DNA from 2 places in the Thalassospira sp. ABD4_177 genome. Region 1 is predicted to be linked to the other one. Evidence: riboswitches for the same ligand, from Rfam matches in the RefSeq annotation. Region 1 holds a riboswitch; the other holds the start of a gene.

Region 1 (7,353 bases):
GTCCAGCTTTTGCGCACGAAATTGACCGAACGCGTCCATTGCCGCGCATGTCCATGCAGACGTGCACTGATCGCACCCAACTTGAAAAAGCCATCGACCAATGCTTCATCAGCAGAGGGTTCCTCACCGCTCATGAAATCAAAGGCAACCACATGGCGACTGACCCCGTCCTGATCAAATTCGGCGACCAATGATCCGTCACTGCGCAGGCGCGGCTTGGGGGTATCGACGATATCGCTGGCACGCAGGGCATTGATCCAGGCCAGCTCTGATTCGATTTCCGCCCGCGTGTGATAACCCGGCCGATGCACCCGCAAAATCAGCTTTGCGCCACTATCAGAATCGGTCGCGAGAAAAGTCGCGTTCTCCGAAACGGTCAGAAGCGACACATCGGTATTGGCGCCCATGCCCCAACCGGGCAGGACCGATACCGCGCCCTTTTTCAGAACATCAATCATGTTGTCATCGTAAATGCCGCCCAACCGATGCCTCCTGTCGCTTTATCGTGACCGCGCAAAACGGGTTATCACGCCGTTTCAGGGCTGCTTCCGTGCCATTTTGTGAATAATGCGGCACAAAATGTGTAACTTGCAACATTTTTTGTTGCATCATGGAATATTTCGCCCAATCATCAAGGAAACATAACGCAGCGCACAATCAGAGAACCGGCAATCCGCAGCACAATACGCATCTGGCGCAGGCGCATTGCCTAATGACTTCACGAAAGGATCGACCATGCTGACTTCGATTTCCGGCAAAAGCGTCATCGTCACCGGTGGCTCAAAGGGCATTGGCAAGGGCATTGCCATGGTATTTGCCAGCAAGGGGGCAAAGGTCATGATTGCCGCCCGCACCGAAAAGGACGCGGCAGCCACCGTCGATGAAATCAAGGCCGCCGGGTGCACCGCTGACAAGTTCCTGTGTGATGTGTCGGATTTCGATCAGGTAAGCGCGCTTGCCGAATACACCGCAAAGACCTTTGGCAGGATTGATATCCTGTGCGCCAATGCCGGCATTTTCCCGCAAATCAAGATGGTTGATATGACCGCCGATGATTGGGATCAGGTGATGTCGACCAACCTCAAAAGCAGCTTCCTGTGCGTCAAGGCCTGCATCCCCTATTTCGAAAAAACCGGCAAGGGCCGCGTGGTGATAACATCCTCGATCACCGGGCCGGTCACGGGCTATCCGGGCTGGTCGCATTACGGCGCATCAAAGGCCGGCCAGCTTGGCTTTATCAAGACGGCGGCCATGGAATTGTCACGCTATAACACAACGATCAATGCCGTCATGCCTGGCAATATCATGACAGAAGGGTTGGCAGATCTTGGTCAGGAATATCTTGATTCCATGGCGAACTCGATCCCGCTCAAACGTCTGGGCAGTGTCGAGGATATCGCCAATGCCGCTCTGTTCTTTGCATCCGATGAAGCGGCCTATATCACCGGCCAGCAAATCGTCGTCGATGGCGGTCAGATCCTGCCGGAATCGCTTGAGGCACTTGAAGAGATTTAAGCAGCTACCCTTAAGAGAACTTTCAATGCGATCTCAAAGTAATATTCTTCTCAGAAGAAATAACACTTGGGGGTTGCAATGTTCCGCCGGATTTCGGTACGCCTTTGGTTAGCTTTGTCGACAGTTCTGGTGATTTCGGGGTGTGCTGGAAGTCAGGTAAACTATTCCCCACCGGACCTTTCCAGTTCGTTAGGCACAAACGAGATCACGATAGAAGCAGACTTCGAAGCTGTGTGGGATGAATATGTAAAAGAACTCTCCCAAAGTTTCTTCGTAATCAATAACATCTCTAAAGAGAGTAGGATTATCAACGTCTCGTTTTCAGCCAATGACCCGACAAAATATGTCGAATGCGGCACTACAACGATTACGTCCAAGCACCCTGCTCGCGGAACCCAAACGTTTACCTATCCTGTTGCGGGTAGCTCCAGTCATTGGCTTGGCGTCGAAGGCACAAATCACATAGTAGATCGAGTAAGGCAAACTAGCCTTGAAGGACGAGCAAACATTTATATTGCCCCACTGAATTCGTCTCAGACTCTCATGCGGGCTAATGCTAGCTATGTGTTGAACATTCAAGTGAAGATAACCGGGGTCACCGCTTACCATCAGGAAATGAATAGCTCTCAAGTATCCTTTTCCACGCAAGAGCAGGGTGCTGGAGCCGATGGGATCACATGCAAGAGTAAAGGCGTCTTCGAAGAAGCACTATTAGACCTAGCTACTCTCTGAAAACGCCCAAGCTCCGTGCCTAGTCAAACGAAACACCCTATGCCAAACCGTACTGGCTGCGCACGACGCCGGAATTGTATCGCTCGGATGCCAGCAGGCGGGGCTTGAGTCCCCCGGCATCCTGACCGAACAATGAAATGCCCGAGCCCAGCACTTCCGGGATCGTGAAGATATCAAGCTGATCGGCAAAGCCACCAAACAGGAACTGTGTCACCACACTGCCGCCGCCAACGACCCAGATGTCGCCATCGCCGGTCCGGCGGTCGCGCAGTTGATCGACCAGTTCGATGATGCTGCCACCATAGGCCTCTGTATTGGCGGGCCGGTCCCGGGGCAGATCGCGCGATGTCAGTACGATTGTGCGACGGGCCTCATAGGGCCAGTCGCCAAATTCCATCACCTGATCAAAGGTGTTTCGCCCGATGATCAGCGTGCCAACGGAGTCCAGAAAGTCATCAAAGCCGAATTCGGCCGGGTCGTATTCGCCCAACCAGTCCACCGCACCATTGGCGCGCGCAATGAAGCCATCCAGACTGACCGCGATATAAATGCGGAACAGTTTTTTGCTCATGTCTATGTCCAACCGATATTGGGGTCTTTGCCCCTATTTTTAATCGGCAAATCATAGCAAAACACCAACCACAAGTCGCAAGAAACAATCGCAGCAAACCGGGTCATTTCCATGACACATGCGAAAAAGCCCGGTTTTCTGCCCTATTCTTAAGAATTGGGTTTAGCACTCAACCACGTTGACATTGACCGCAAGGCCGCCCTGACTGGTTTCCTTGTACTTGCTTTGCATGTCGAGTCCCGTCTGACGCATGGTTTCGATCACCTTGTCGAGCGACACGGTATGCTGTCCGTCACCGCGCAATGCCAGACGTGCGGCATTGATCGCCTTGACCGCGCCCATGGTGTTGCGCTCGATGCACGGCACCTGCACAAGCCCGCCAATCGGATCGCATGTCAGGCCAAGGTTATGCTCCATGCCGATCTCGGCGGCGTTTTCAACCTGTTCGGGCGTGCCACCTAGAACCGCACATAGTGCGCCAGCCGCCATCGAACAGGCCACCCCGACCTCCCCCTGACAACCAACTTCAGCGGCCGAGATCGAGGCACGCTTTTTATAGATCGACCCGATGGCCGCCGCGGTCAGAAGGAACTCACGGATATTGTGCTGATTGGCGTTGGCACCAAACTTTTCGTAATAGCGCAGAACCGCCGGAATAACGCCCGCAGCACCATTGGTCGGCGCGGTGACAACCCGCCCGCCAGCAGCGTTTTCTTCATTGACCGCAAGCGCATAAAGATTGACCCAGTCAATCACGGTGAGTGGATCACGCAGGCCCGCTTCGGGCTTTTCGGTCAGTTCCTTATAAAGGTTTGATGCCCGGCGCTTGACGTTCAGTCCGCCTGGCAGAATGCCATCGGTGCGAACGCCGCGATCAATGCAGCTCATCATCGCATCATGGACACGATCGACAAAGGCGATGGTTTCTTCCGGGCTGCGCCAGCTTTGCTCATTCTCCATCATGATTTCCGCAATCGAGCGACCTTCTCGCTTGCAGATTTCCATCAGCTCATCGGCCGAGGAGAACGGAAATGGCAGGGTGATGTTATCGCCGGAATATTCCGCACCGTGGTCGTCGCTCGATACGATAAAGCCACCCCCGACCGAGAAATATTCCTGAGTGTGGATTTTTACACCATCGCGGTCAAAGGCGGTAATGCGCATGCCGTTGGGATGCTGCGGCAGGGTTTCGGTGAAATGAAACACCAGATTGGTATCGCGGTTAAAGGCCACCGGATACTGCCCGTAAAGCTGCAACAGGCTGGTTTCATCAATCGCCGTGACGGTTGGCACGATATCATCGGGATCAATGTTGCGCGGGCGTTTGCCATTCAGCCCCATGATGACGGCGGTATCGGTAGCGTGCCCCTTGCCGGTCAGGGCAAGCGAGCCATACAAATCCACCACGACACTGCCGGTATTTTGCAAAAGATTGCGTGCTTCCAGCTCAAGGCAGAAACGATATCCCGCGCGCATCGGGCCAACCGTATGCGAACTCGATGGGCCGATGCCAATGGTGTAAAGGTCGACAACCGACAGGTTGACGTCATGTTGGGAATTGTCTTGCGATCCCGAAGAGGGATCGGTTGCGGGATTTGTCATCAAGGGCCTCCTTCACGGCTCAATAAAGCGCTTGTTTTCGCGCTGTTTACGAACCGGTGTTTTTGCCCCCTCTGTCCCTTGACCTGAGATTATCCGCCATCGTCCGATCAAGACCGGATAACTGGCGTTCATCCTTCGGTGGAAACCATCTCGCGCCTTCTCCCTGACGCTTTTTGATTTCTCTCTCCAGAGCCTCTATCCGTGACGGTCCATCTGCCTGAGAGTGTTTATGAGGCATTGCTCCTTCGGCGCCGCACATCATGCAAATCGCGTGATATCCGAACTCTCCCGTCACGGTGCGAAATGGCATTTCTGCCACCTCAGAGGTTCACCGTCAGATTGAACACTATCTGCGTCTTTAGACACTGTCAAAAGAACTGGTTTGCATCTGCAAAATTTTCTGCGGTGGATGCTGTTAAGCACCGGTAATCGTGCTAAATTGCCCGTGTAATTCATGTACCTGTTGTGCGCGAAGGTAGACCCACCCTGCCCGCGTGACGGGATTGATGGCGAAATATCCCCTAAGTCACCATATTTACGGGACATTCAGCCTTTTCCTTTATCTGGGGGGTTATGAACGTGACTGACAAGAATTCCGTAAAGCGCCCGCGCCCTGTGGTGCTGTGCATTCTGGACGGCTGGGGTTATCGCGAAGAAAGCAAGAACAACGCTGTTGCGCTTGCCAACACGCCTGTCTGGGATGACCTTTACGCCAACAATCCGACCGGGTTCCTCAAGGCCTGCGGTCTGGATGTCGGTCTGCCCGAAGGTCAGATGGGCAACTCGGAAGTCGGTCACATGAACCTCGGTGCTGGCCGCGTCGTCATGCAGGAACTGCCCAAAATTGACGAGGCGGTCATAACCGGCACCATCGCCGAAACCGAGACCGTCAAAAAGATCATCGCCAAGCTGTCCGATTCCAAGGGCGTTTGCCACATTGCCGGTCTTCTGTCCGAAGGCGGGGTGCATTCCCATCAGGCGCATATGGCAGCCCTTGCCAAAATCATCGCCGGTGCGGGCGTGCCGGTGAAAATCCACGCCTATCTTGATGGCCGTGACACACCGCCGAAAAGTACCGCCAAGTTTCTTGAGAAATTCCGCACCCTGATAGGCGATGCCAATATTGAAATCGCGACGGTTACGGGCCGCTATTATGCGATGGACCGCGACAATCGCTGGGAACGTGTCAGCCAGGCCTATTTCACCATGGTTCAGGGCACGAACTATGCCGACGGCCGCACGGCTGAAAGTGCCGAGGCCGCAATTGCCAATGCCTATGGCTCTGACACCACCGACGAATTCGTTCTGCCGACCGTGATTGGCGATTATGCCGGCATGCAGGATGGCGACGGTCTTTTGATGACCAATTTCCGCGCCGACCGGGCGCGTGAAATTCTCGCCGCCCTCTGTGCGCCGGACTTTGACGGCTTTGATCGCGGCACGCCGGTAAACTTCGCCGTGCAGGCCGGGATGGTCGAATATTCGTCCGAACATGCAAAATACATGGATGCGATCTATCCGCCGCAGACCCTGCCAAACATCTTTGGCGAAGTGGTTTCCAAGGCCGGCATGAAGCAGCTTCGCATCGCCGAAACCGAAAAATACCCGCACGTGTCGTTCTTCTTTAACGGCGGCGAAGAACAGGTATTTGAGGGCGAGGACCGCATTCTGGTCGCATCCCCCAAAGTCGCGACTTATGACCTGCAGCCGGAAATGTCCGCCCCCGAAGTGACCGAAAAACTGGTCGCGGCCATCAAGGCGGAAAAATACGACACCATCATTTTGAACTTCGCCAACCCGGACATGGTCGGCCATAGCGGCATTCTTGAAGCCGCCATGAAGGCGGCCGAGGCGGTTGATACCTGCCTTGGCAAGGTGATTGACGCGATCAAATCGGTCGGCGGCGTTGCCTTTGTCACCGCCGATCATGGCAATTGCGAAGTGATGGTCGATCCCGAAACCGGCGAACCGCATACGGCACATACGCTTAATCTCGTTCCGACCATCCTTGTTAACGCTCCGGAAGGGGTAACATTGGAAGATGGCCGTTTGGCCGATGTCGCACCGACCTTGCTGCAATTGCTGGGCGTGCCACAACCGGCCGAGATGACCGGCAAACCCTTGCTGAAGGGCCTGAAACAGAATGACGCGCTTCTTGCGAGCTAAATCAGTCTCGAAGATCGCCCCGTTCGCTATGACTGCACTTGTGCTGTGCATGGCGAACGGGGCAGCGCCTTCTTTTGCCCAATCGCTGCAAAAGGTTGATCAGCAGCTTGATCAACTCGAAAGCCAGCTTTCCGAACAGCAAAAACAGGAAGAATTCCTGTCGCGCAAATCGCGTGAACTCTGGACCGAGGAACAAGCCCTTCAGTCCGAAGCGATTTCAGTTGCCAGGCGTACCCAGCGCCTTGAAACCACGCTGACCGATCTCGAAGATCAGCTCGAAACGCTTGAAGCGCGCGAAAAAACTGCCGCCACCAGCCTTGAGGACAAGGCCGGGCAATATGCCCGCATCCTGATGGCTCTGCAGCGCCTGTCGACCACCCCGCCTGAAGCCGTGATTGCCCTGCCGACATCACCGCAGGATACCCTGCGCTCTGCCGTGTTGCTCAAGGCCGCCTTGCCCGGGGTCGAGCAACATGCACGTGATCTGCGCAAGGAACTGACGGAAATCGCAACACTGCGTGAAGACATCCGGGAACGGCGAAGTGATGTCGCCAGTGCGACCGATGAATTGCAGCAGGAACGTACATCCCTTGCTGCCCTGCTGGATGAAAAGCGCCGCCTGCGCGCCCAGACAGAGGCCGAAGCCGAAGAAGCCGCCAAGGCGGTCAGCCTGCTCGCCGATGAGGCCAAATCACTGGGCGAGCTTTTGCGCAATCTGCAAAACCGTGCCGAAGGCCTGCCGATGCCGCGCGCACGTCCTGAAATGC
Region 2 (7,353 bases), on a different contig from region 1:
CCTGAATGACACGGCCATTCGGGCGGGTACGTTCCATGCGATAGGGTTCACGACGGCGCGCAATCGCAACACGGTCGGAAATCAGGGCCTGGATGCTGACATCGCCATATTCGCCGCGTTCGCCGTTATAGCGCAGGATATCGGAAAGCGGGGTGCCTTCCTTGACCAGATCGCGCGGCAGATTAAGCAGCTCGATATAGCGTTCGTTCCAGACCATCAGGTTCAGGTCCTGATCGAACAGACAGATGCCCTGACCGATATTGTGCAGGGTGGCTTCGAGCAGGGCCTGCTTACGCTGGGCTTCTTCCTGTGCCTGCCCCTGCAGGGCGACCATTTCATTGTATTCGCGGATCAGAAGACCGAGTTCGTCCGAGCTGTTCCATTCCACCGGACGGCGCAGACGGCCGTGCTTGGTCATGCGGATGGAATGCAGCAGACGGTTAAGCGGTTCCTTGATCGAACGTTTGTTGGCAATCAGAAGGCTGGCGGCCACGACCGAAATCAACAGGCCGAACAGGATCATGTCGATGGCGATGCGGCGGAACAGCAAATCCTGCACGCGATCATCGGTAAAGTAGATGACCAGTTCACCCACGTCGTGGCGGACATTGTTACGTTCGAAATAGACACGGCGCGACAGGCGCAGCGTATCGGCCAGTTCGGATTGCGAAACGCCGGTATGGGCGAATTCGGTGCCATCGGCGCCAAGCGCCTGCACGGCAACGATGTCGCTATCGCGCGCCATGGCGTTGAGCGCGGATTCGATGTTGTCGACGTCAAGATACCAGAATGGGGTTGCCAGAACGCGGGCGTTGATGTCGGCAGTCTGTTCGACTTTGCCGTTCAGATCATCGCGCAGCACTTTGTAGCTGACATAGCCAAAGACAACGAAAAGCGCCAATGAGAACAGTGAAACCAGCGGCAATGCAATAAACAGCAGCCGACTGCTCAAAGACTTTCGTTGTAAAAACCCGTACGATCCGCGCGACAAGCGTTCTCTCCCTGGCACCTACTTTGGGCTAGTCGAATATACTGTACTCGACGCTTGTATGGGTGCCAACTCCCCTGATATTTTCTCAAGTCAAACCGCACCTTGATGGAAGCTCAAGTTCGATTTCGCTAATTCGATAATTAACCGATATAGATCAGCAAGCTTGTCTATTTTGGTGTGAAGTCCTTTAGGTTCAAGCAGTTTTACCTGCCATCTGCGAAAATTTCGTTACCGTGGAACGGCTTCGCGTGCGAGTTCATCGCATCTTTCGTTTTCGGGATGACCTGCATGGCCTTTGACCCAGTGCCACTCAACCTGATGAGGTTCCAAGGCTTTTAGCAGGCGCTGCCACAGTTCCACGTTCTTGACCGGCTTCTTGTCAGCGGTTTTCCAGCCGCGTTTCTGCCAGCCGAAAATCCATTTGGTGATGCCGTCGCGGACATAGCTGCTGTCGGTATAGATATCGATGACACACGGGCGCTTAAGGGCTTCGAGCGCGCTGATCGCGGCCATCATTTCCATGCGGTTGTTGGTGGTTTCGGGATCACCGCCCGACATTTCCTTTTCAACACCCTTGAACCGAAGGATTGCCCCCCAGCCGCCGGGGCCGGGATTGCCGCTGCATGCGCCGTCCGTATAAATCTCGACGCGGTTATCGCCGCCGTTGCCTGAAGTCATGTCGTTGTGTCCCTGGCCGGTGGCCTTAATCGAGGCCATAGGCCGCTGCGTTGTCCACGCGCTGGTGGAAACGCAATTTGTTGATGTATTCGTGCGGATTTTTCGGCGTGACCAGCGCATCCTTGGGGGTGTTTACCCAGTCATAAAGGCGGGTCAGCAGGAAGCGCAGGCTCGCACCACGGGCAAGAATCGGCAGGGCCGCCTTTTCGGCATCCGAGATCGGGCGTACCTTGCTGTAATGCGACAGCAGGTTCTTGGCCTTGGTGACGTTAAAGCTGTTATCGGGTTCAAAGCACCAGGCATTCATGCAAATTGCGATGTCATAGCCAAACAGGTCATTGCACGCGAAATAGAAGTCGATCAGGCCGGATACTTCTTCCTTGCCCGGGAAGAAGAAAACGTTGTCGGGAAACAGATCGGCATGAATGACGCCCTTGGGCAGTTCATGCGGCCAGTTGGCTTCGAGATAGTCGAGCTCTTCGCGGATCATGTCGCCAAGACCCGGAACTTCGTCATTGGCGTGTTCCTGACAGCTTTCAAACAGTGAGCGCCATCCCGACACACTGAGTGCATTAGGCAGGTGCATCTCGAAATCGAGACCGGCGGTGTGAAGCTGTGCCAGGGCTGCACCAACACCGGCACAATGGTGGGGCTGGATGCGGCGCGGTGACATGCCGCGCAGGAAAGATGTAATGGCGGCCGGGCGATCACAAAGTGTGCGTAAGGCCACGCCATCCGTGCCATGGATCGGGGTCGGGCAGTTCAGCCCCTTGGCTGACAGGTGATCCATCAGTCCAAGGTAAAACGGCAGATCATCCGGATTTACCCGCTTTTCATAGAGCGTCAGGATAAAGGGCGCGATGCTGGTCTGAAGCAGGAAGTTGGTGTTTTCGACACCTTCGGCTATGCCCTTGAAAGAAACCACTTCACCGATATCGTATTCGGCAACGAAACGGGCGATATCCTCGTCTGAAACATCGGTATAGACGGCCATGGGCTTTATTGTCGTCCTGATCTAAAAGTAAGCAGTTAGCTGGCAAGCTGGCGCGGTAGTTTGAAAGTGACGTTCTCGTCGGTGAGCGTGATGGTTTCGACCGTCACGTCATAGCGTTCCCGGCAGGCATCGATAACTTCTTCGACCAGAACTTCCGGGGCGGATGCGCCGGCCGTGATGCCAAGGCTTTTGATGCCTTCAAGTTCCGACCAGTCGATATCCTTGGCGCGTTCAACCAGAACCGATCGCATGCAGCCTTCGCGCTTGGCGACTTCGACCAGCCGGTTGGAGTTCGAGGAATTCGGCGCGCCCAGAACCAGAATGGCATCGGCCTTTTCGGCAATCAGTTTGACCGCGTGCTGACGGTTGGTCGTGGCGTAGCAGATATCTTCTTTTTTCGGGACCGAGATCGACGGGAAACGCCGTTGCAGAATTTCGATGATCTTGGCCGTGTCATCAAGCGACAGGGTCGTCTGGGTCACGAAGGCCAGATTGTCCGGATCCGAAATTTCGATGGTTTCGGCGTCCTGTTCGGTTTCGACAAGCGTCATGCTGCCCGGCGGCAACTGGCCCATGGTGCCGATGACTTCCGGATGACCGGCATGACCAATCAGAAGGATATGCTTGCCATCCGCATGATGACGCTCGGCACCACGATGGACTTTCGAGACCAGCGGGCAGGTCGCATCAAGATATTCAAGCTTGCGGGTTTCGGCGGCCTCGGGCACGGATTTCGGTACGCCGTGGGCCGAAAAGATCACCGGAACCCCGTCCGGAACGGCATCAAGTTCATCGACAAAAACCGCACCCATGTCGCGCAGGCGATTGACCACGAATTTGTTGTGGACGATTTCGTGGCGGACATAGACCGGCGCACCATATTTTTCGAGCGCCTTTTCGACGATCTCGATGGCGCGATCAACCCCGGCGCAAAAACCGCGCGGGTTGGCGAGAACGATCTGAAGGCTGGCTTTGTCAGACATGATACAGGTCCGGCTTTCCCAATCGCGTGCGGGCGTTCCCGACGCATTTTTCAAACATTGTCGTTACATAACCCGCCTGATCATGTGGTGCAATGACTCTGCGGCAAAAGGGCCGTGTGTTGTGGCCGGAAATTTGAGCTTTTCTATTCCCGCGACCCGTTGAAGCGGGTTGTGCCGACACCCGTGAGGGAATAGACTGCGAGCGGGCCGTTCGGATAAGACACAGGCCTGAAAACATTTGGTTTGATAGAGGCTTGGATGACAATCGGTAACGGACTTCGGCGCGTTTTTGCATTTGGTATGGTCTCGCTTGGCGGATTGCTAAGTGCGTGCGGCGGCGGAAACCCGTTCGAAGAACAGCCCGTACCAGTTTGCCCGGCCGCCTATCTGCCAAAGGATACGGCGAAGCTGGTCGAGTTCAGTGGCGGTGGCCGCGATCTGACCGATGTGATCGTCGAGGCGGAATTTACCGGTTATATCGGTGACTGCGGCTATGATCTGGATGACCAGGAACTTGATGTCATCATCAGCCCGATCATCACCGCCGAGCTTGGACCGGCGGCGCAAAATCGCACTGTGCAGTTCGAGTATTTCGTTGCGCTTCGCGACCCGAATGGCAACTTCATCCAGAAGTCGGTGTTCAACATCAATATGGCCTTTGCCGACAATCTGAACATGGCGCGGATCCGCGATGAGCAGGTGACACTTTCAGTGCCGCTTGATGATGTCTGGACGGGTCCGGATTATGAAATCTATCTCGGTTTCCAGCTGAGTGCGGAGCAGCTGGAATATAATCGCCGCTTCGGAACTGATTGATTTATTGGGAAGTTTTGGTATTTCGGGCCGGTCGACAGCCCCCTTTGGGAAAATAGGGGCTGGTCGGTTTGCGCGGAACCCCGTATAACAGAAACACACCCAATTGATCCCCGTGGGAGAGGCCGCAGTCCTTTTGGATATGCGGACGCCGAAGGAGCAACCACCCCGGAAACTCTCAGGCAACAGGACCGCGCGGAGATGGGACTCTGGAAAGCAGGTGCTGTGATCAGCTTGATCAGAACGCACCTCGCCGAAGATGTAAGCAGACCGGTTTAGCCATTGGCTGTGATTCTTTCAGGCTCCGAGACAGAGGGGGAATGTGGTTGGCCAGTGGTCGGCTATGTTTCGCAACGATTGTCCCGGAGAAGGAAGAGTGGATCAACAGACCGAACCGCTAAAAACAGCCCTTTATGACCTGCATGTTGAACTCGGCGCCAAAATGGTGCCGTTTGCGGGCTATGCCATGCCGGTTCAATACCCGCTTGGTGTGAAGGGCGAACATCTTCATACCCGTGCAAAGGCTGGCCTGTTTGATGTCTCGCATATGGGGCAGGTACGCCTGACCGGCGAAAACCGCGTGGCAGAGCTTGAAAAGCTTGTGCCCGGTGATATCGCCATCCTTAAACCCGGTCGCACGCGTTATTCCGCCTTTACCCAGGACGATGGCACGATCCTTGACGATCTGATGATTACCAATGCGGGCGGTAGCCTGTTTCTGGTGATCAATGCGGCGTGCAAGGGTGACGATGTTGTTCACATGCGGGCCAATCTTGGTGATGGTGTATCCCTTGAAGAAATCGATGATCGCGCGCTGATGGCGCTGCAGGGCCCGGATGCGGCCAAGGTGCTGGCACGGTTTGCGCCAGTGGTTGCTGATCTGAAATTCATGAGCTTTGCCGAGATCGAGATCGCAGGCATCCCGTGCTTTGTGACCCGGTCGGGTTATACCGGTGAAGACGGTTATGAGATTTCGGTGCCCAATGCGGATGCCGAAACGCTTGCGCGTAAATTGCTGGCCGAGGACGAGGTCGAGGCGATTGGCCTTGGTGCGCGTGATTCTCTGCGTCTGGAAGCCGGTCTGTGCCTGTATGGCAATGACATTGACACCACCACGACCCCGGTGGAAGGCGATCTGAACTGGATCATCAACAAACGTCGCCGGGCCGAAGGCGGGTTCAAGGGATCTGACGTAATCCTGGAGCAGCTGGAAAATGGGGCAGACCGCAAGCGTGTTGGCATCAAGCCCGAAGGCAAGGCGCCGGCCCGCGAACATACCCAGATTTTGAATGCAGACGGCGAAGAGATTGGCGAGATCACGTCAGGCGGGTTTGGCCCGACCGTCGATGGTCCGATCGCGATGGGCTATGTTGCGATCGAGTTTTCCGAACCGGGAACCAAGATCGACCTGATGGTGCGCGGCAAGGCCCGCCCGGCCGAGGTGGTTGAGCTTCCGTTTGCACCGCATCGCTATTTCCGCGGTTGAGTATCCGAAATTATTGAGAGCGCGGCGACGCCGCATTGGCATTGAATTGATCAAGAGGGACAAAGGGAAATGACAAAGAAATTTTCGCAAGAACATGAGTGGATCGAGTTCGCAGATGGTGTGGCAACCGTTGGCATCACCGATTACGCGCAGCAGTCGCTGGGTGACATTGTTTATGTCGAGCTGCCGGAAGTTGGCAAAAAGCTGACCAAGGATGGTGATGCAGCCGTGGTTGAATCGGTCAAGGCGGCCAGCGACGTCTATGCTCCGCTTGACGGCGAGATCGTTGAAATCAATGAAGAGCTTGATGCCAACCCGGCGTTGGTCAACGAAGCCCCGGAATCAGAAGGCTGGTTCTTTAAAATGTCCCTTGCTGATGAATCCCAGCTTGATGAGCTGATGGATGAAGCAGCCTACAAAGACTTCGTCGAAGGTCTTTAAGCATGCGTTACCTCCCACTGACACGCGCTGATCGCGCTGCGATGCTTGAAACCATCGGGGCAGCATCAGTTGATGAACTTTATAGTGATGTGCCTGACGGCGCGTTGCTCGATAAGCCTGTTGATTTGCCATCCCACCTCGGCGAAATGCAGGTCGAACGCGATATGCTGGCCCTTGCCGGGAAAAACATGGGGGCGTCCAGCGTGCCCAGTTTCTTGGGGGCAGGTGCCTATCGCCACCATGTTCCGGCCACGGTCGATTACGTGATCCAGCGCGGTGAGTTCCTGACCGCCTACACGCCCTATCAGCCGGAAATCGCGCAAGGTACATTGCAGTATCTGTTTGAATTCCAGACCCAGGTTGCCTCGATCACCGAGATGGATGTTGCCAATGCCTCGATGTGGGATGGTGCGACATCCTGTGCCGAGGCGGTGCTGATGGCATGCCGGGCTACCCGTCGCAAAAAAGCGGTTCTGTCAGGTGGTCTGCATCCGCATTACCGCGAAGTGACGGAAACCTATTGCCAGTATAGCGACACCGAAGTCGCCGGGCGTGATGGGCATCCCGAACATCAGGCGACGGCCGACGAGCTTGATGATCTGATCGATGATCAGACGGCTTGTGTGGTTGTGCAGTACCCGGATGTGTTTGGTCGCATTCAGGATCACACCAAACTGGCCGATCTTTGCCATGCCAAGGGGGCGCTTCTGGTCGTGGTCTTTACCGAGGCGGTTGCCTTTGGTGCGGTCAAATCACCGGGCAGCTTTGGTGCCGATATCGTTTGCGGTGAAGGCCAGTCGATCGGTAATGCGCTGAACTATGGTGGACCGTATGTCGGTCTGTTTGCCACCACCCAGAAACTGGTGCGTCAGATGCCCGGTCGTCTGTGTGGCGAGACGGTTGATCAGGACGGCAAGCGTGGCTTTGTTCTGACACTTTCGACCCGTGAACAGCATATCCGTCGTGA

The links. Region 1 has a riboswitch for glycine ahead of ACXAF0_RS04740 (L-serine ammonia-lyase). Riboswitches for the same ligand answer to the same signal wherever they lie in the genome.
Region 2: linked by a shared signal. The riboswitch ahead of gcvT (glycine cleavage system aminomethyltransferase GcvT) and the one ahead of ACXAF0_RS04740 (L-serine ammonia-lyase) in region 1 are both predicted to bind glycine.

The regions. Positions count from the first base shown of each region.
Region 1 covers NZ_JBSWWO010000001.1:1,026,319-1,033,671, reverse strand. The annotation lists gene ACXAF0_RS04760 (phosphotransferase enzyme family protein) at 1-482, opposite strand, end outside; gene fabG (3-oxoacyl-ACP reductase FabG) at 736-1,515, shown strand; gene ACXAF0_RS04750 (hypothetical protein) at 1,594-2,247, shown strand; gene ACXAF0_RS04745 (dihydrofolate reductase family protein) at 2,285-2,818, opposite strand; gene ACXAF0_RS04740 (L-serine ammonia-lyase) at 2,981-4,420, opposite strand; glycine riboswitch at 4,490-4,612, opposite strand; glycine riboswitch at 4,616-4,721, opposite strand; gene gpmI (2,3-bisphosphoglycerate-independent phosphoglycerate mutase) at 4,994-6,586, shown strand; gene ACXAF0_RS04730 (murein hydrolase activator EnvC family protein) at 6,615-7,353, shown strand, end outside.
Region 2 covers NZ_JBSWWO010000003.1:89,709-97,061, forward strand. The annotation lists gene ACXAF0_RS16370 (putative bifunctional diguanylate cyclase/phosphodiesterase) at 1-952, opposite strand, end outside; gene rnhA (ribonuclease HI) at 1,220-1,669, opposite strand; gene ACXAF0_RS16380 (homoserine kinase) at 1,695-2,663, opposite strand; gene ispH (4-hydroxy-3-methylbut-2-enyl diphosphate reductase) at 2,699-3,646, opposite strand; gene ACXAF0_RS16390 (hypothetical protein) at 3,905-4,462, shown strand; glycine riboswitch at 4,566-4,663, shown strand; glycine riboswitch at 4,667-4,774, shown strand; gene gcvT (glycine cleavage system aminomethyltransferase GcvT) at 4,836-5,945, shown strand; gene gcvH (glycine cleavage system protein GcvH) at 6,015-6,386, shown strand; gene gcvPA (aminomethyl-transferring glycine dehydrogenase subunit GcvPA) at 6,389-7,353, shown strand, end outside.